DNA from 4 places in the Dyella ginsengisoli genome. Region 2 is predicted to be linked to each of the others. Evidence: predicted binding sites of a transcription regulator. Region 2 holds the regulator's gene; each other region holds the start of a gene.
The links. The regulator FliA, encoded in region 2, starts transcription of late flagellar genes. The targets are predictions, from matches to a motif close to TAAAGTTTNNCNNNCNNNGGCCGATAA.
Positions count from the first base shown of each region.

Region 1 (4,421 bases), on a different contig from region 2:
GATCGAGAGCAGGGTCGACACCTGCACCGCGTTGGGGTCGTGATGTTCGCGATGCACGCTGTGCGCGCGGTGCAGCAGCTCGTTGAACGGCAGCGCGAACAGCGCGGCGACTTCCTCGCGCGTCCAGTCGTGGCGCAGGGCGGATACGGTCATGCGGGGGACTCCTTCAAGCAGGGCGCGAGTGTGGGAGCCGCTTCCGGGGGTGTCAACTCGATGCTGTAGCGTATGGTTGACGGGCGGCGTGCGCGGATTCGCTACCATCGACCCACCTTTCAGGAGAGAACGGCCGATGAGTGCAGGACAGGGCAGTAGCGGCAACGTGATCGCCGCGGTGTGCAGCTTCTTCATCCCCGGCCTGGGCCAGCTGGTGCAGGGGCGTCTGCTCAAGGCGATCGTGATGTTCGTGCTGGCTGGCGTGCTGTGGATCTTCTGGCTGGGCTGGATCATCCACCTGTGGTCGATCCTCGACGCGGCGCTGTTCAAGCCCACGAACTGACGCCGCGATCCCGCGCATGGATGCGCTCCGTTCCCGCCTCACCGCCATCGGCCACTGGCTGCTGCCGCCGCGCTGCCTGCTGTGCGGCGATGCCGGCCACGAGGGCCTGGACCTGTGCCGCGACTGCGCCGCCGAGCTGCCGCGCAACGCGAGCTGCTGCGCGCGCTGCGCCCTGCCGTTGCCGCTGCCGGCCGCGCTGTGCGGTCGCTGCCAGCGCCATCCGCCGCCGTGGGAGGCGGCGTGGGCGCCGTTCCGCTACGGCTGGCCGCTGGACCGGCTGGAGGCGCGCTTCAAGTTCGGCCGCGATCTCGCCGCGGGCCGTTCGCTGGTGGCGCTGTGGCGTGGCCAGCCGCGCCCGCTCGCGCTACCCGAGGTCGTCGTGCCGGTGCCGCTGCATCGCGCGCGGCTGCGCCAGCGCGGCTACAACCAGGCGCTGGAGCTGGCTCGCCCGCTGACCCGTGCGCTCGGCGTGCCGCTGCGCCACGACCTGCTGGCGCGCACCCGGTCCACCGCCGCGCAGAGCGAGCTGGATGCGCCCACGCGCCGTCGCAACGTGCGCGGCGCGTTCGTCGTGCGCGCCGAGGCTCCGTTGCCCGCGCACGTGGCCGTGCTCGACGACGTGATGACCACCGGCGCCACCTTGGCCGAGTGCGCCCGCGTGCTCAAACGTGCAGGCGTCGCGCGGGTGGACGTGTGGGCGCTGGCGCGGGCGCCGGCCTCGCGGCGATAACCCGGCCGCGGTGCCCGCCGGGTGGAGGCTTCCAAGCCAACGAGTGGCCAGCACGGGCGACGCCGACCCGCTCAATGCACGCGTCGCCACAGCCACCACGCCACCGATCCCAGCGCCAGCAGCCACAGCAGCACGATGACCACCGCGGCCGCGCGGCTGGTGCTTCGCCCGTGCACCGCACGCGCGCGCCGCCGCGCATCGAGCACCAGCGCCCGCGGTGCCAGGCGCAGGATCAGCGCCAGCCCCAGCGGCACGATCAGCAGGTCATCCAGATAGCCCAGCACCGGGATGAAGTCCGGGATCAGGTCGATCGGGCTCAGCGCATAGGCCGCCACGGCGAGCGCCAGCAGGCGCAGCGGCGTGGACAGGCGCGGATCGCGGGCGAGGAAGTACACGGTCAGCGTCTGCCGCTTGAACCGGCGGGCCCAGCGCCGGAGCGCGGCGATCACTTGAGCGCCAGCGCCACCACGATGCCGGCCCAAAGCGTGAGGCCGAGCCAGTTGTTGTGGCGGAACGCGGCGAGACAGGCATCGCGATCACGGCCGCGGATGCGCCACAGCTGATAGCCGAACAGGGCGACGCTGCCGGCCAGCGCCAGCCAGTACGGCCAGCCCAGCTGGGCCCGCTGCCCGACGAACACCATCGCCAGCTCGAACGTGGCCATCAGGATCGCGAGGATCGGCAGGTCGGCGTCGCCGAACAGGATCGCGGTGGACTTGGCGCCGGCCTTCAGATCGTCGTCGCGGTCGACCATCGCGTATTCGGTGTCGTAGATCACCGACCACAGGATGTTGCCCAGGAACAGCAGCCAGCCCAGCGGCGGCACGCCGTGGGTCACCGCCGCGAACGCCATCGGGATCGCCCAGCCGAACGCCGCGCCCAGCACCACCTGCGGCAGGTAGGTGTAGCGCTTGGTGAATGGATACACCGCCGCCAGCGCGGCACCGGCGAACGACAGCTTGATGGTCAGCGCGTTGGTGAACAGCACCAGCACGAAGGCGAACGCCAGCAGTGCGCCGAACACCAGCAGCGCTTCGCGCGGCGTGACCCGGCCGCTGGCGATCGGCCGCCCGGCGGTGCGCGCCACCTGCGGGTCGAGCTTGCGGTCGGCGTAGTCGTTGATGGCGCAGCCGGCCGCGCGCATGGCGAACACGCCGAGGGTGAAGATGATCAGCGTGGACCACGGCGGAAAATCGCCGGCGGCCAGCCACAGCGCCCACCAGGTCGGCCACAGCAGCAGCAGCGCGCCAACCGGGCGATCCATGCGGGTGAGCACCAGGTAATCGCGTGCCTTCTCACGCACAGGCGGCGGCAGCGGCGCGAGCAGGCGGTCGAGCACGCGGGTGGCGCGCTGTGAGGCGTCGGCCGGTCGAGCGGGCATGCGGCCGGTGGCGGTCGGGCGTAGCCGTGAGGCCGGCGGCGGCGCGGGACGCCGGGGGTGTTTGCGCGAGGTCGGAGCCATCGCCGAAGTCTAGCGTGCCGCCCCGCCCGATTTGGCGAGCCGTGACCCATCCCGCGCAGTCGCCGCGGGGCGCGCGCACGCCGCTTTCCTGTCCCGAGGTCGAGCGCCGGTGCGATGCCCGCACCGCGCCGTCCGGGCATCACGCTTGCGCATCGGAGGGTGCAGTACATCGCCCTGGCGAACGCCCGCTCAAGTCGCCCCGGCGCCGGTCGATACGTCATGCGTAGGCATCGTTCCGACTCGCACCGCGGGCCGGGGCGGTGCCGCTGCTCGACACCGGGAGTGCCGTGTCCACCGAAACCGCCCATGCCGCCGATACCCTGCCGCCGCTGTTCGCGGAGCTCGCCGCGTGGGCCGGCAACGACGGCTCGCCGCAGCTGCGCGTGCTCGATTCGGTGGCGCAGTTCACCCATCACCGCGACATCGACGCGCTGGACCACAGCCTCACCCTGTCGCTGGCCGAACTGGCCGACGCCGACGTGGTGACGCTGTACAAGCGTGACGGCGAGCGCGGCGCGCGGAGCGATCCGGACGAGCGGCTGGTGCGCTGTGCACGCGCGGCCAACGGCCGCTACGGGGTGACGTCGCTGCCGCAGGCCGCCGACACGGCCAGCGAGGCGCTACTGCGCCAGGGCGAGCGCGACGGCGGCTGCGTGCGCCTGCGCGACGGCAACCACGGCATGCTGGTACCGATCCGCCGCGAAGGTCGCGTGATCGGCGCACTGATGCTCGAAGGCGAGCATCCGATGCAGCACCTGCGCCCGCTGGTGGAAGGCTTCGCCCGCATCTATGCCAACTACATCGCGCTGCTCGACGAGAGCGAGCGCGACAAGCTCACCAGCCTGTACAACCGGCGCACGTTCGAGCGCCACATGCAGCAGCGGCCGCACGTCAGCACCGGCCGCCCCGATCCGCGCGGCCTGCCCGCGCGTCGCTGGCTGGCGATCCTCGACATCGACCACTTCAAGCGCATCAACGACAGCTGGGGCCATCTGTATGGCGACGAAGTGATCCTGGTGATCGCCCAGCAGATGCGCGCCAGCTTCCGCCAGGGCGACGGGTTGTTCCGCTTTGGCGGCGAGGAGTTTCTGGTGCTGCTGGAGGCCGCCGACGAATCCTCCGCCGGCACGGCGCTGGAACGCTTCCGCCAGCGCGTGCAGGACCATGTCTTTCCGCAGGTCGGCCAGGTGACCGTGAGCGTGGGCTATGCCGCGGTGGGCGAACAGGACTACCCCGCCACCGTGCTCGACCGCGCCGACAAGGCGCTGTACTTCGCCAAGAACCACGGCCGCAACCGCGTGTGCAACTACGAGACGCTGCGCGCGCAGGGTGCGCTCGAAGAAGGCATGGCGCCGGGCAGCGTCGACCTGTTCTGACGCGCGTCGCGCTCAGCGCGGCGGCAGGCGCGGATGGGTTTCCTCGGCGCGCCACGCCATCCACCCGCCCGATACCAGCAGCAGCACGGCGGTGAAGCCGAACGCCGGCAGCAGGCTGCCGCGCGCCTGCGCGATCAGGCCCAGCACCAGCGCGCCCAGCGCATAGCCGGTGTCGCGCCAGTAGCGGTACGTGCCCAGCGCGGAGCTGCGCCAGTCCGGATGGGCGATGTCGGCCACGGCGGCGATCAGGTTCGGATACAGCAGCGCCATGCCGGTGCCCATCACCGCGGCGATCAGCAGCCAGGCGGCGACTCCCTGCACCAGCGTGACGGCGCCGATGCCCAGCGCCAGCAGCCA
Region 1 is NZ_JADIKM010000006.1:320,802-325,222, forward strand. Features, by position in the region: gene bioB (biotin synthase BioB) at 1-153, opposite strand, end outside; gene ISP17_RS18725 (hypothetical protein) at 290-496, shown strand; gene ISP17_RS18730 (ComF family protein) at 513-1,226, shown strand; gene ISP17_RS18735 (YkvA family protein) at 1,298-1,675, opposite strand; gene ubiA (4-hydroxybenzoate octaprenyltransferase) at 1,672-2,607, opposite strand; gene ISP17_RS18745 (GGDEF domain-containing protein) at 2,976-4,064, shown strand; gene ISP17_RS18750 (MFS transporter) at 4,077-4,421, opposite strand, start outside.
Region 1: the regulator FliA is predicted to act here: its motif matches at 2,878-2,904, upstream of ISP17_RS18745 (GGDEF domain-containing protein).

Region 2 (4,421 bases):
GCAGCAGATGGACGTGCTCAACGAGGTCGCCCATAGCGACGGCATCGCGCTGCGCATCTCGCTGGTGCTGGCCGCCAACGCGCAGGCGCAGTCGCTGGAGGAATCGGTGCGCGCGTACATGCCGCTGGCTCCGGCCAGCGTGCTGTTCACCAAGCTCGACGAAGCGCCCAGCCTCGGCGGCGCGCTGTCGGTGCTGATCCGCCACAAGCTGCCGCTGGACTACACCACCGACGGCCAGCGCGTGCCCGAAGACCTCGCCGTGGCCGACGCCCGCGTGCTGGTGCTGCGCGCCGCCCACGTACTCAAGACATCCGCCGCCACGGCCCCCACGCTGGACGACAGCGCGCTGGCCGAGCGCTTCGGTTTCGCGGTGGCCAGCGCATGAGCGCCGTGCTGTCGCCCGCATCGTTTTCCGCCGGCACGCTGGAAGAGCGCGCCTTCATCAAGAATCAGGCCTGGGGACTCAAGCAGATGGTTTCGTCGCTCACCGAGATGGCCGCGCCACCCGTCGTCCACCACGCGCCGACGCAGGCGGCCAACCTCGACCGGCGCCCCACGCGCCAGCGCTGCCGCACCATCGCGGTGTGCGGCGGCAAGGGCGGCGTAGGCAAGACCACGGTGGCGGTGAACCTGGGCATGACGCTGGCCATGATGGGCCACGAGACGATGCTGCTGGATGCCGACATGGGCCTGGCCAACGTCGACGTGCTGCTCGGCCTGGCGCCCTCGCGTCACCTGGGCCACATGCTCGACGGCCTGTGTGGCCTGTCCGACCTGGTGCTGGAGGCGCCGCACGGGCTGAAGGTGATTCCCGCCGGCTCCGGCGCGCGCCGGCTGGCGCAGCTGGGCTCCGGCGAGCAGGCCGCGGTGATCCGCGCCTTCGACGAGCTGCCCCAGGTGCCCGACTTCCTGCTGGTGGATACCGCCGCCGGCATCTCCGACTCGGTGGCGATGTTCGCCGCCGCGGCCGACGACGTGGTGCTGGTGGTGTGCGACGAGCCCGCCTCCATCACCGACGCCTACGCCATGGCCAAGGTGCTCAGCCGCGACTTCGGCGTGAAGCGCCTGCACATGGTGGCGAACATGGTGCGCAACCTCGGCGAGGCCAAGGCGCTGCACCAGAAGCTGGCGCGGGTCACCGACCGCTTCCTCGACGTGATGCTCGATTTCATGGGCTGGGTGCCGCAGGACGAGCGCCTGCGCCAGGCCATCCGCCGCCAGAACGCGGTGGTGGATGTGGCGCCGGGCAGCCGTTCGGCGCAGGCATTCAAGCAATTGGCCGGTGCGGCCGTTACATGGGCAGAACCCGATCGCCCGGGTCTCGACCGCATCGCATTTTTCAGTGGTCAGGCTGCACCGGCGACGGGGTGGTGAGATGAGCGTGGCAACCGAATACCTGCAACTTCAACGGCAAAGCGCCGACGAACTGGTGAAGACGCATGCGCCGCTGGTGCGGCGCATCGCCTATCACCTGATGGGGCGGCTGCCGCCCAGCGTCGACGTGGGCGATCTGATCCAGTCCGGCATGATCGGGCTGCTGGAGGCGTCGCGTAACTACGCCACCGATCGTTCGGCCAGCTTCGAGACGTACGCCGGCATCCGCATCCGTGGCGCCATGCTCGACGAGTTGCGCAAGACCGACTGGACGCCGCGCTCGGTGCATCGCAAGGCGCGCGAAGTAGCCGAGGTGGTGCGCCAGATCGAGGTGGAGACCGGTGCGGATGCCGACGACGCGGAGGTGATGAAACGGCTGGGGCTGACGGCCGATGAATACCACCAGGTGCTGGCCGATGCGGCCAGCTCCCGATTGCTGAGCCTCACGGCGCCGGACGACGGCGACGGCAGCCCGGCAATGGACGTGGCCGATTCGAGCACGCTCACTCCCGCCGAGGACATCGAGCAGACCGGCATGCGCCAGGCGCTGATCGATGCGATCACCACGCTGCCCGAGCGCGAGCAGCTGGTGATGTCGCTGTACTACGAGCAGGAACTGAACCTCAAAGAGATTGGCGCGGTGCTCGGCGTCACCGAGTCGCGGGTCTGCCAGATCCACGGCCAGGCGATCATCCGGCTGCGCGCGCGCATGACCGGCTGGCGCGACGACGACTGAGCAACGCGGGCAACACAACTTACCTACGGGCTGGCGCACGGCGACCCATCGTGCAAGTGGAGACGGGCTTGAACAAGAACATGAAGATCCTGGTGGTGGACGACTTTTCCACCATGCGCCGCATCGTGCGGAACCTGCTCGTGGAGCTGGGTTTCTCCGGCCAGCTGATCCAGGAGGCCGACGACGGCGAGAACGCGCTGGTGATGCTCAAGAGCCAGCCGTTCGACATGGTCGTGACCGACTGGAACATGCCCAACATGACCGGCATCGACCTGCTGCGCGCGATCCGCGCCGAGGCCTCGCTGAAGGGGCTGCCGGTGCTGATGGTCACCGCCGAGAACAACCGCGACCAGATCATCGCCGCCGCCCAGGCCGGCGTGAACGGCTACATCGTCAAGCCGTTCACCGCCGCCACGCTGCAGGAAAAACTCACCAAGATCTTCGAGCGGCTCGCCGCGGCAGGAGCTTCCGCATGAGCGCCCAACTCACCCTCACCCCCGACGCGCTGCCCAACGAGCTGCACGAGCTGCTCAACAGCCCTGATGGCCCGGCCTTCGAGCAGGCGCTCGATTCCATCGTGCGCCAGCGCGAGCAGAAGCTGTTCCGCGCGCTCGGCCTGCTGGCCCGCGACCTGCACGACGCCGTGCGTCGCCTCGGCGGCGAGCTGGTGCAGGACGGCTATCCGGACAGCGTCACCGACGCGCGCAAGCACCTGCAGGACGTGCTGGAGATGAGCTCGCAGGCCGCGCACCGCACGCTGGATTTCGCCGAACGCACCCGCCCGGAGGCCGAGGCGCTGGCGCACAACGCCGCGACCATCCTCGCCACGGATCCCGCCGGCAGCGACGCCGTCTGCGCGCTGGCGCAGCAGGCCAGCGCCTTCGCGCAGAGCTGCAACGCCGGCCTCAACGACATGGTGATGGCGCAGTCCTGGCAGGACCTCTCCGGCCAGCGCATCAAGAAGGTGGTCGCCTTCATCGGCTCGGTGGAGTCGTCCATGCTCGAACTGGTGCGCCTCACCGGCGCGCTCTCCGGCCGCGAGCCGGTCGAGGCGGTGGAAAAGATCAACAGCCAGGACGAGGCCGATCGCCTGCTGAGCGAGTTCGGATTCTGAGCCCGCGCATGACGGTGATCGCGCCGACGCTGCGTCGCCTCTCCCACGCCTGCCGTCATGCGGCGGGCGTCGTGCTGCCTGCCGGAAACCGCTAGATGGATCCCTCCTTCGACGCCGAACTGCGCGACGACTTCCTGGTCGAGGCCGGCGAGCTGGTCGAGCGCCTCGGCGAGCAGCTGGTGGGCCTGGAGGCCGCGCCGCAGGACGCCGAGCTGCTCAACGCCGTGTTCCGCGCCTTCCACACGGTGAAGGGCGGCGCCGGCTTCCTCAACGTGGACCCGATGGTGCAGCTGTGCCATCACGCCGAGGACCTGCTCAACGAGGCGCGCAACGGCAGCCTGCTGATCGACCCGGCGCGGATGGACGCGCTGCTCGAAGCGCTCGACCTGCTGCAGTCGATGATGGCCGCGCTGGCCGCCAACGACGCCATGGCGATGCCGCCGCCGGCGCTGCTGGTGCGCCTCACGCCGCCGAAGAAGGGTGCGCCGCCCGCGCCCGCGCCGGTCGCGGCGCCGCCATCGGCGGCCGCGACGGCCGGTGGCGCCATCGACGACAGCGAGTTCGAGGCGCTGCTCGATTCGCTCTACGGCACCGCCGCCCCCGGCACGGTGGAACCGGCGCCTGTCGCCGCGCCCGCTGTGTCCAACACCATCAACGACGACGAATTCGAGGCGCTGCTCGACCAGCTGCACGGCAACGGTGCGCCGGCCCCGGTGGTTGCGGTGGCAGCGCCGGCCGCCGGCGGCATCAACGACGACGAGTTCGAGGCGCTGCTGGACAACCTGCACGGCAAGGGCGGCACGCCCGGCCAGGTGGTCGCATCCGCGGCGCCGGCCCCCATGCCTGCGCCGGCTCCCGCACCCGCACCCGCCCGCGCTGCCGCTGCCCCGGCCGAGACCAGCGTGCGCGTGGACACCGCGCGGCTCGATGCGCTGGTCAACCAGGCCGGCGAACTGCTGCTGCTGCGCAACCGCCTGCTCACGCTGGCCGCGCGCAATGGCGACAGCAGCCTGTCGTCCACCGTGGACGAGCTCAACCGCGTCGCCGACGACCTGCAGAACGCCGTGCTCGGCATGCGCATGCAGCCGGTCGGGCGATTGTTTCAGCGCTTTCCGCGCATCGTGCGCGACCTCGCGCGCCAGCTCGGCAAGGACGTGGACCTAGTCACCGAAGGCGAGGGCACCGATCTCGATCGCA
Region 2 is NZ_JADIKM010000001.1:1,116,846-1,121,266, forward strand. Features, by position in the region: gene flhF (flagellar biosynthesis protein FlhF) at 1-385, shown strand, start outside; gene ISP17_RS05025 (MinD/ParA family protein) at 382-1,374, shown strand; gene ISP17_RS05030 (RNA polymerase sigma factor FliA) at 1,376-2,110, shown strand; gene ISP17_RS05035 (chemotaxis response regulator CheY) at 2,179-2,586, shown strand; gene ISP17_RS05040 (protein phosphatase CheZ) at 2,583-3,224, shown strand; gene ISP17_RS05045 (chemotaxis protein CheA) at 3,320-4,421, shown strand, end outside.

Region 3 (4,421 bases), on a different contig from region 2:
TGACGGGTTGCACCAGCCGCAGCGAGGGCACCACGAGGCGATGCGCCAGCAGCGGCAGCGGCGACAACCGGAAGCGCAGCGCCTTGAGCTGCGCGAACTGTGGCTGCTTCGCCCAATCCGGATTGCCGATGGTGATGTCGCGCGCGGTGAACTGTGGCCACGGCAGCAGCGCCTGCAGGCCACCGGCTTCCGGTTCGCGCTGCCACGCGACGCTCAGGTCACCGTGGATCACGAACGGCCGCCCGATCGCCTGGCTCACCTTGTCGTCGATGAAGGGCTTGAGCCGGTTCCAGTCGAACAGGGCCACCACCAATGCCAGCGTTATCACCAGGCCGAGCACGATGCCCGTCGTCCACACCAGCACCTTGCGGCTGCGTGTCATGGTATGTGCTCCCACACGATTCCGCCGCGCGAATGCGGCCGATCCGCACCTCTTACTTGATGCGGTGACAAAGTTTCGTGGTGATGGACCACGGCATGCCCGCTTTCAGCAACACCTGAGCCTGGGAGCGGGGCGCGCCTGCACTCGCGGGGGCGCGACGGGCACCGCGCCCGCACGCGGAGCGTGGCATGCTGCGCCGATCCCTTTCGAAGGAATCCCCATGGCCGGTCCACAAAGCATGGGTGGTCGCACCCACGGCGGCGGGCGTCGCGGCGGCGGACCGCACGAGCCGCCCCCGCCGCAGAGCCTGCGCGAGCGCTTCGCCGCGCTGCGCAACGTGCCGCCGTTCCTGGCCAGCATCTGGCAGACCAGCCGCTCGCTTACGCTGGCCAGCGTGGCGCTGCGTCTGCTGCGCGCGCTGCTGCCGGTGGCCACGCTGTATGTGGGCAAGCTGATCGTCGACGAGGTGGTGCGACTGGTGCGCGTGGGCGTGCCGCATGGCGATCTCTCCGCGTGGCTGCACGGCGGCGAGCTGGCGCATCTGGCGCTGCTGCTGGGGCTGGAGTTTGCGCTGGCGGTGCTGGCTGACCTGCTGGGTCGGGTGGTGGCGATGGTCGACTCGCTGCTGGGCGAGCTGTACGCCAACACCACCTCGATCCGCCTGATGGAACACGCCGCCTCGCTGGATCTCGAGGATTTCGAGGACGCCGACCTGCAGGACCAGCTCGACCGCGCGCGCCGCCAGGTGGCCGGGCGCGGCAGCCTGCTTTCGCAGCTGCTGCAGCAGGCGCAGGACATCGTCACCTTGCTCAGCTTCGCCGTGGGGCTGGCGGTGTACGCGCCGTGGTTGATCGCGCTGCTGGCGGTGGCGCTGGTGCCGGCGTTTCTGGGCGAGTTCCACTTCAACGCGCAGAGCTACGCGGTGAACTACCAGTGGACGCCGGAGCGGCGCGAGCTGGACTACCTGCGCATGGTCGGCGCCAGCGCGTCCAACGCGAAGGAGGTGAAGAGCTTCGGCCTCAACCCGTTCCTGATCGATCGCTACCGCGTGCTGTCGCAGGCCATGTATCGCGCCAACCGCGTCATCGCGCTGCGCCGCGCGGGCTGGGGCGGACTGTTCACCACCATCGGCACCATCGGCTACTACGCCGCCTACGCTATCATCGCGTGGCGCACGGTGCGCGGCGACTTCAGCATCGGCGACCTCACCTTCCTGTCCACCTCGTTCCGCCGCCTGCGCACGTTGATGGAGACGCTGCTGGTGGGCTTCTCGCAGGTGGCCGGCCAGGCGTTGTACCTGGACGACCTGTTCTCGTTCTTCCGCATCCAGCCGGAGATCCTCTCGCCGCCGAACCCGCGCCCGTTCCCGCGGCCGATGCGCGAGGGCTTCGTGTTCGAGGACGTGGGCTTTCGCTATCCCGACGCCGAGCGCTGGGCGGTGCGGCATCTCAACTTCACCCTGCGTGCGGGCGAGGTGCTGGCGCTGGTGGGCGAGAACGGCGCCGGCAAGACCACGCTGGTGAAGCTGCTCTCGCGCCTGTACGACCCGGACGAGGGCCGCATCCTGCTCGACGGCCACCCGCTCACCGAGTACGACCTGGAAGATCTGCGCCTCAACATCGGGGTGATCTTCCAGGACTTCGTGCGCTACTACTTCAACGCTGCGGACAACATCGCGGTGGGCCGCATCGAGGCGCGCGAGGATCGCGCCCGCATCGCCGACGCCGCCCGCCGCAGCATGGCCGACGAGGTGATCGCCCGGTTGCCCAAGGGCTACGCGCAGATGCTCGGCAAGCTGTTCAAGGGCGGCGTTGATCTGTCCGGTGGCGAATGGCAGAAGATCGCCATCGCCCGCGCCTACATGCGCGACGCGCCGCTGCTGGTGCTGGACGAGCCCACCGCCGCGCTCGACGCGCGCTCCGAGTACGAGGTGTTCCAGCGCTTCAAGGAGCTGTCCGCCGGCAAGACCGCGGTGATCATCTCGCACCGCTTCTCCACCGTGCGCATGGCCGACCGCATCATCGTGCTGCAGCACGGTGCGATCGAGGAGGTCGGCACCCACGAGCAGCTGGTCGCGGCCGGCGGGCATTACGCCGAGCTGTTCGAGCTGCAGGCCGCCGGCTATCGTTGAGCGGGGCACTGCACAAGGCGTTGCGCGTCATCACACTATTCGCCGGGATGACGGCTTGCGCAGACTTTGCCGAGCGGGGCACATTCAAGTTTCCGGGGTCGCCACCGACAAACCGCCATCAGGCAACGCGCTCGCGCGTGAGCCGGTGGCCGACGCGACGGTCCGACAGGGATGCCAAACCAGCGTGGTGGAGATCGACGTGATGCTTTCCATTTTCGTGCCGCTCAAGACCCGCATCCAGGCGCTGGCCCGGCAGTTCGCCGAACAGCTGCCGGAACGTTTCGCGCTGGACAGTCGCGAGACGGTGCGCATCGGCGAACGCGATGCGCCGGTGTTGCGCCACGGTGCCACCCTGCTCAACCTCAACTTTGCCGTGCCGGATCGTTTCACCGAGCACACCGGCGCCACGGCCACGCTGTTCGCCCGCAGCGGCGACGACTTCGTGCGCATCACCACCTCGGTGAAGAAGAAGGACGGCGGCCGCGCCATCGGTACCTTGCTCGACCGCTCGCATCCGGCCTGGTCGCTGCTGCTGGCGAAGCAATCGTTCACCGGCTACGCGACCATCTTCGGCACCCAGTTCATGACCCGCTACGACCCGATCCTCGACGGTCGCAGCGAGGTGATCGGCGCGCGCTACGTAGGGCTGGACGTGAGCGCCATGCGCAGCGTCGGCATGCCGCTGCGCATCGGCCTGGCGACCGCCGTGCTCAACGCCGCGGTGGCGCTGGCGCTTTATGTGCTGCTGCCAAAGGAAATGCGTGCCGCACTGCTGACGATGCTGGGGATCGCCGGCGCCGTCTCCGTGCTCGGCGTGTCCGCGGCGGTGTACCTGCTGGTTCGCCGCAACATCAGTGGGCCGATGAGCGAGTGCCGCACCGCCGCCGGCAAGATCGCCGCGGGCGACCTCAGCGCGCAGGTGCCGGTGGACCGGCGCGACGACATCGGCCAGCTGCTGCAGGCGATCAACGGCATCAGCGTCGGCCTCGCCGACGTGGTGACGAACGTGCGCCAGTCCAGCGACAGCATCCACACCGCCACCGGCCAGATCGCCGCGGGCACCGCCGACCTCTCGCACCGCACGCAGGATCAAGCCGCCTCGCTGGAAGAAACCGCCGCTGCGATGGAGGAACTCACCTCCACCGTGCGCCAGAACGCCGACAACGCGCGCGAGGCCGATGCGCTGGTGTCCGCCGCCGCCAAGCTGGCGAAGGAAGGCGGCGAACTGGTGGCCCAGGTGGTCACCACCATGGGCGACATCAAGGCCAGCTCGCAGCGCATCGAAGACATCGCCGGCATGATCGACGGCATCGCCTTCCAGACCAACATCCTCGCGCTCAATGCCGCGGTGGAGGCGGCGCGCGCGGGCGAGCACGGCAAGGGTTTCGCGGTGGTCGCCACCGAAGTGCGCGGCCTGGCCCAGCGCGCGGCCACGGCCGCCCGCGAGATCAAGCAGCTGATCGGCGATGCGGTCGCCACCGTCGATACCGGCGCTGAACTGGTGGATCGCACCGGCGACACCACCCGCCGCATCGCCGACGCCATCCAGCGCTCCGCCGGCCTGATGAACGAGATCGCCGCGGCCAGCGAAGAGCAGAGCAAGGGCATCGAGGAGATCGGCTCCGCCGTCGGCCAGATGGACGAAGCCACCCAGAGCAACGCCGCCCTCGTCGAAGAATCCGAAGCCGCCGCGCGCAGCCTGCAGGAGCAGGCCGAGCGCATGCGCCAGGCGGTGTCGGTATTCCGCACCGCCGATCAAGTGCAGCGCGCGCCCTGAGGTTTCGGGGCGCGGCAGCGGGGCTTACTTCGTCGCGTCGATATCGCGCGTGGGCACGCTGATGCTGCACAGGTCGATCTTGCCGGCCGGCCGCGTGTAGAACGCATCGCGGCGGTTGCGCTTGGCCTCGA
Region 3 is NZ_JADIKM010000002.1:62,194-66,614, reverse strand. Features, by position in the region: gene ISP17_RS07260 (AsmA family protein) at 1-382, opposite strand, end outside; gene ISP17_RS07255 (ABC transporter ATP-binding protein) at 603-2,513, shown strand; gene ISP17_RS07250 (methyl-accepting chemotaxis protein) at 2,716-4,290, shown strand; gene ISP17_RS07245 (peptidylprolyl isomerase) at 4,315-4,421, opposite strand, start outside.
Region 3: the regulator FliA is predicted to act here: its motif matches at 2,598-2,624, upstream of ISP17_RS07250 (methyl-accepting chemotaxis protein).

Region 4 (4,421 bases), on a different contig from region 2:
ACCTCGCCCAGCCGCGGCGCGGAGTGGCCGTCCTCGTCGGTGACCAGCTCCATCAGCAGCACGCCGTTGAAGTAGCCGTACGGCCGCGGCACGCGCACGCCGGCGTCGTTGAGCAGGTAGAGCGCGTCGACCTCGGCATTCTTCCAGGCCGCTTCGGCCTCCTTGCGGCCGAACTTGGTGGACTTGCCCATGGCGCGCGCCTCGCGGCTGCCGCGCACCTTGCGCCCTTCCTGGTACTGCACGCGCTGCTGGAAGCTGCGCTGGGCCATGTCCTTGTAGACCTTGGCGCAGCGGATGTGGTCGCCCGAGCGCACCACGTACACCGAGGCCTCCTTGCCGCTCTTGAGCGGGCGCAGCACCTGGTCGATCACGCCGTCGTCGATGAGGGGCTGCAGGCCGTTGGGAATCTTCATGCGGTAGGGCTTGGCCGTGCGGGGAAGTGCGCCATGATGCCCGAAGCGCGCCGCCGCCGGCTCATCCGGCGTTCGCCAGCGGGGCCGGCGCCAGCGCGTCGCGCGCGGCGGCGGCCAGTTCGAACGAGTGCAGGCGCGCCGCATGGTCGAAGATGTTGGCGGTGAGCAGCAGCTCGTCCGGCCGGTGCCGGGCGATGAAATCGGCCAGCCCGCGCCGCACCGTGGCCGGATCACCCACCACCGCGCAGGCCAGCGCCTGCTCCACGCCGAGCCGCTCGACGGGCGTCCAGAACGCCTCGATATCGTCGATCGGCGGCGGGATCAGCCCCGGCCGGCCGCGGCGCAGGTTCACGAACGCCTGCTGCTGGGTGGTGAACAGCCGCCGCGCCTGCGCGTCGCTGTCGGCGGCCACCACGTTGAGCGCGAGGATGGCGTGCGGCTCGGCCAGCCGTGCCGAGGGGCGGAAGTCGCGGCGGTAGATCGCCAGCGCCTGGTCCATCGCATCCGGCGCGAAGTGCGAGGCAAACGCGAACGGCAGCCCGAGCTGGGCGGCCAGCTTGGCGCTGAACAGGCTCGATCCGAGCAGCCAAACCGGCACGTCGAGCCCCGCGCCCGGTACCGCGCGCACCGCCTGCCCCGGCTTGGCGGGCTCGAAATAGCCCAGCAGCTCGATCACGTCGTTGGGAAAGGCGTCGGCGCTGTCGAAGTAGCGCCGCAGCGCCCGGGCGGTGGGCTGGTCGGTGCCGGGTGCACGGCCCAGGCCCAGGTCGATCCGGCCCGGATAGAGCGAGGCCAGCGTGCCGAACTGCTCGGCCACCTGCAGCGGCGCGTGGTTGGGCAGCATGATGCCGCCGGAGCCGACCCGGATGGTGGAGGTGCCACCGGCGATGTACCCGATCAGCACCGCCGTGGCCGCGCTGGCGATGCCCGGCATGTTGTGGTGCTCGGCCAGCCAGTAGCGGCGATAGCCCAGCCGCTCGCCCAGCTGCGCCAGGCTCAGCGCGTTGCGGAACGACTGGGCGGCGTCCCTGCCTTCGGTGACCGGGGCAAGGTCGAGGATGGAAAACGGGATCATGCGCGACTCGTCGGGGCGTGAGTCCCCATAGGTAGGGGCGCCCCGGCGCGAATGCCACCCCGCCGGGCCGCTACATTTTCCCGCTGCGACGCCGTTAACCCCGCTGCAAGGCCGGTATGCCGGCCAGGGGAGCGTGCATGCAAAACCTGTGGCGCTGGATTCTGGGATACGCGGATGCACCGCCACCGGCGGCGCGCGTGCCCGCCCGCGTGCGCGCGATGACGGCGCCCCCGACTGGCAGCGTCCACAGCGCCGAGGCGGCCGCCGCGGCGCACGAGGCGATGTCGCTGGCCCAGCTGGGCGACCGCTTCCATCGCTATGTACTGGGCCTGCCCGACTACCACGCCAACGAGCCAAGCCAGGAAGAACGCGCGATCCTCAAGCGCCTGCAGGCAACCTGCACCGCGTTCGACGTGCGCAGCCTGCCGCGCCTGCCCACCGTGCTGCCGCAGCTGCTGCGTTCGCTCAAGAGCGACACCGTGGGCGGCGCCCAGCTGGCCAAGCTGATCGGGCGCGACCCGGTGCTGGTGGGCGAAGTGATGCGGGTCAGCCGCAGCATCTACTACCGCACCCTGCATCCGATCCAGAGCCTGCAGCACGCGGTGGTGCTGCTGGGCCAGGACGGCCTGCGCCGGGTGGTGACGATGCACGTGATGAAGCCGATCCTGCACGCCAGCGCCGGCATGTTCGGCCACGTCGCGGGGCAGCGGCTGTGGGACCACGCCGAGCGCTGCGCGCACGCCTGCGCCTATCTCGGCAAGGGCAGCTCCGACCCGTTCGAGGCGTACCTGGCCGGCATCGTGTGCAACACCGGCACCGGCGCCGTGGTGCGCGTGCTCGATCAGGAGGCGCCGATGGAGCTGGGCCCGCTGACCAGCCACTTCCTCGCCGCCTGCGCGCAGCTGGCCGCCCAGCTGTCGCTGCGCGCGGCACGCCACTGGAACCTGCCGACCAACGTGTTGAACGCGCTGGAAGAGCGCACGGTGGCCGGCATGCCGCCGGAGAGCTCACTCGGCCGCGCCCTGCTGTGCGCCGACACGCTGGCGATGGCCCAGGTGCTGGGCGAACACGCGCTGGCCGCGCCGGATACGGATCTGAGCACCGCCTGGCCGGAGTTCTTCACCCCGGCCATGATCGAACGCTGCCAGCAGGACCTGCGCCGGCAGTTCCGCGACGCCGACGCCCGCGCGTGCTGACGCCGCGCAGTGGCGGCATCAGCTCGACCCGATCCATCCGACGGATTCGACGCGTAGCGACTCAGCGCGTGCCGGGCCGGCTGGCGCGCACATCGGCGTCCAGCTTGACGGCGACCAGCCCCGCGCCGTCGCGCAGCAGCACGCCCAGCGCTTTCGCATAGACCGCTTCGGCCGAGCCGGCCGCCACCTTGGTGGTCGGCGCCACGGCGTACTGGTGGGTGCTCAGGTAGCCGCTGGCGTTGATCGTGCAGCGCAGGGACAGCTCCAGCACCACGGTGTCCGGTGCGTCGTCGGTATTCACTTTCATCTCCGCCTTGATCTCGTCGCAGGCGATGGTGAGGTTGGGAAAGTAATCCTGCTGCACGCCCGCACGCAGTTGCGCTTCCAGCGCGGTGGCCAGTGGCGGATCGGGCAGGAACTTCAGCGTGTCGTCCAGCCCGCGCAACTCCACCTGCTCCGGACCGGGCGCGAGGATCAGCCACGGCGCCTGGTTCGGCACCACCAGCGTGCCCAGCGCCACCGGCGTGCGCGTGTCGTGACCGCAGGCGGCCAGAAGAAGGGTGCCGGCAATGGCCAGTGTGCGTTTCATGACAGTGATTCCCCCTGAGACAACGTCGGAATCTAACCCGCGGCATCGCCACGATCAATGCCGAGCTCGGCTTTGGACGTCCATTTGCGAATGCGCGCACGTTGCGTCGGCCGCCTGCAACCATCAGATGTGCCGGCGCGTATATCCAGGTGACAAAAGCGTGCCGCATGCGGTCCCGCACAGCGCATGGCGTTACGCTGCCGGGATAGCAGCAGGACCCTTCTGCAGGGGTGAGGCGCTAAGGTACGCCAGCGGAGCGCCGATAAGGATCAACGGCGCAGCGACGGCACGCGCGAACCGCGGCGCGTGCCGCCCATACACAATGATCGGCCCGCCTTTCGACGGACAGCACGGCGCAGATCGGTTTGGAAGGCAGCCATGGTTCGATCCACCCTCGTGCGCTCCGCGCTCTCGCTTTTCGCCGGCCTGGCATTCGCCGGAGCCGCCGGCGCGTCCGGTGTCACCGTCACCGTGCGCGACCGCCAGGGCCAGCCCGTGCGCGACGCGGTGGTCTCGCTGCTGCCGCTGGATCGCCCCGCCCCGCCCGCCGGCGACACCAGCGCGGTGATCGACCAGCGCAACCTCAGCTTCATGCCGCAGGTGCTGGTGGTGCAGACCGGCACCCGCGTCACCTTTCCCAACAGCGACAATGTGCGCCACCAGGTGTACTCGTTCTCGCCGGCCAAGCGCTTCGAGCTGAAGCTGTACGCCGGCAACCATGCCTCCACCGAGCGCTTCGACCAGGCCGGCATCGTCACGCTCGGCTGCAATATTCACGACTGGATGCTCGGCTACGTGGTGGTAGTGGACACGCCGTGGTTCGCCAAGACCGGCGACGACGGGCAACTCGCCATCGCCAACGTTCCCGCCGGCCGCTACACGCTGCAGCTGTGGCATCCGCGCCAGGCCTCGGGCATGGCGCCGACCAGCGAGACGGTGACGCTTGACGCCGCCACGTCGCTCCAGCGCAGCTACACGCTCGCCCTGCACCCGGCCGAGCAGACCAACCAGCCCCCGCCCGACCTGGAAATGGGCCTGGGCGCACGCATGCAGGACGACCATGCGCATTAAGTTCCGCGCCCGCCTGTCGCTGCTCCTGCTGGCGCTGTTTGTGCTGGTGCAACTGCCCACCTTCTTCGCGTTCTATT
Region 4 is NZ_JADIKM010000004.1:307,279-311,699, reverse strand. Features, by position in the region: gene ISP17_RS15740 (PA4780 family RIO1-like protein kinase) at 1-413, opposite strand, end outside; gene ISP17_RS15735 (LLM class flavin-dependent oxidoreductase) at 475-1,488, opposite strand; gene ISP17_RS15730 (HDOD domain-containing protein) at 1,626-2,684, shown strand; gene ISP17_RS15725 (hypothetical protein) at 2,746-3,273, opposite strand; gene ISP17_RS15720 (methylamine utilization protein) at 3,652-4,344, shown strand; gene ISP17_RS15715 (putative bifunctional diguanylate cyclase/phosphodiesterase) at 4,334-4,421, shown strand, end outside.
Region 4: the regulator FliA is predicted to act here: its motif matches at 1,560-1,586, upstream of ISP17_RS15730 (HDOD domain-containing protein).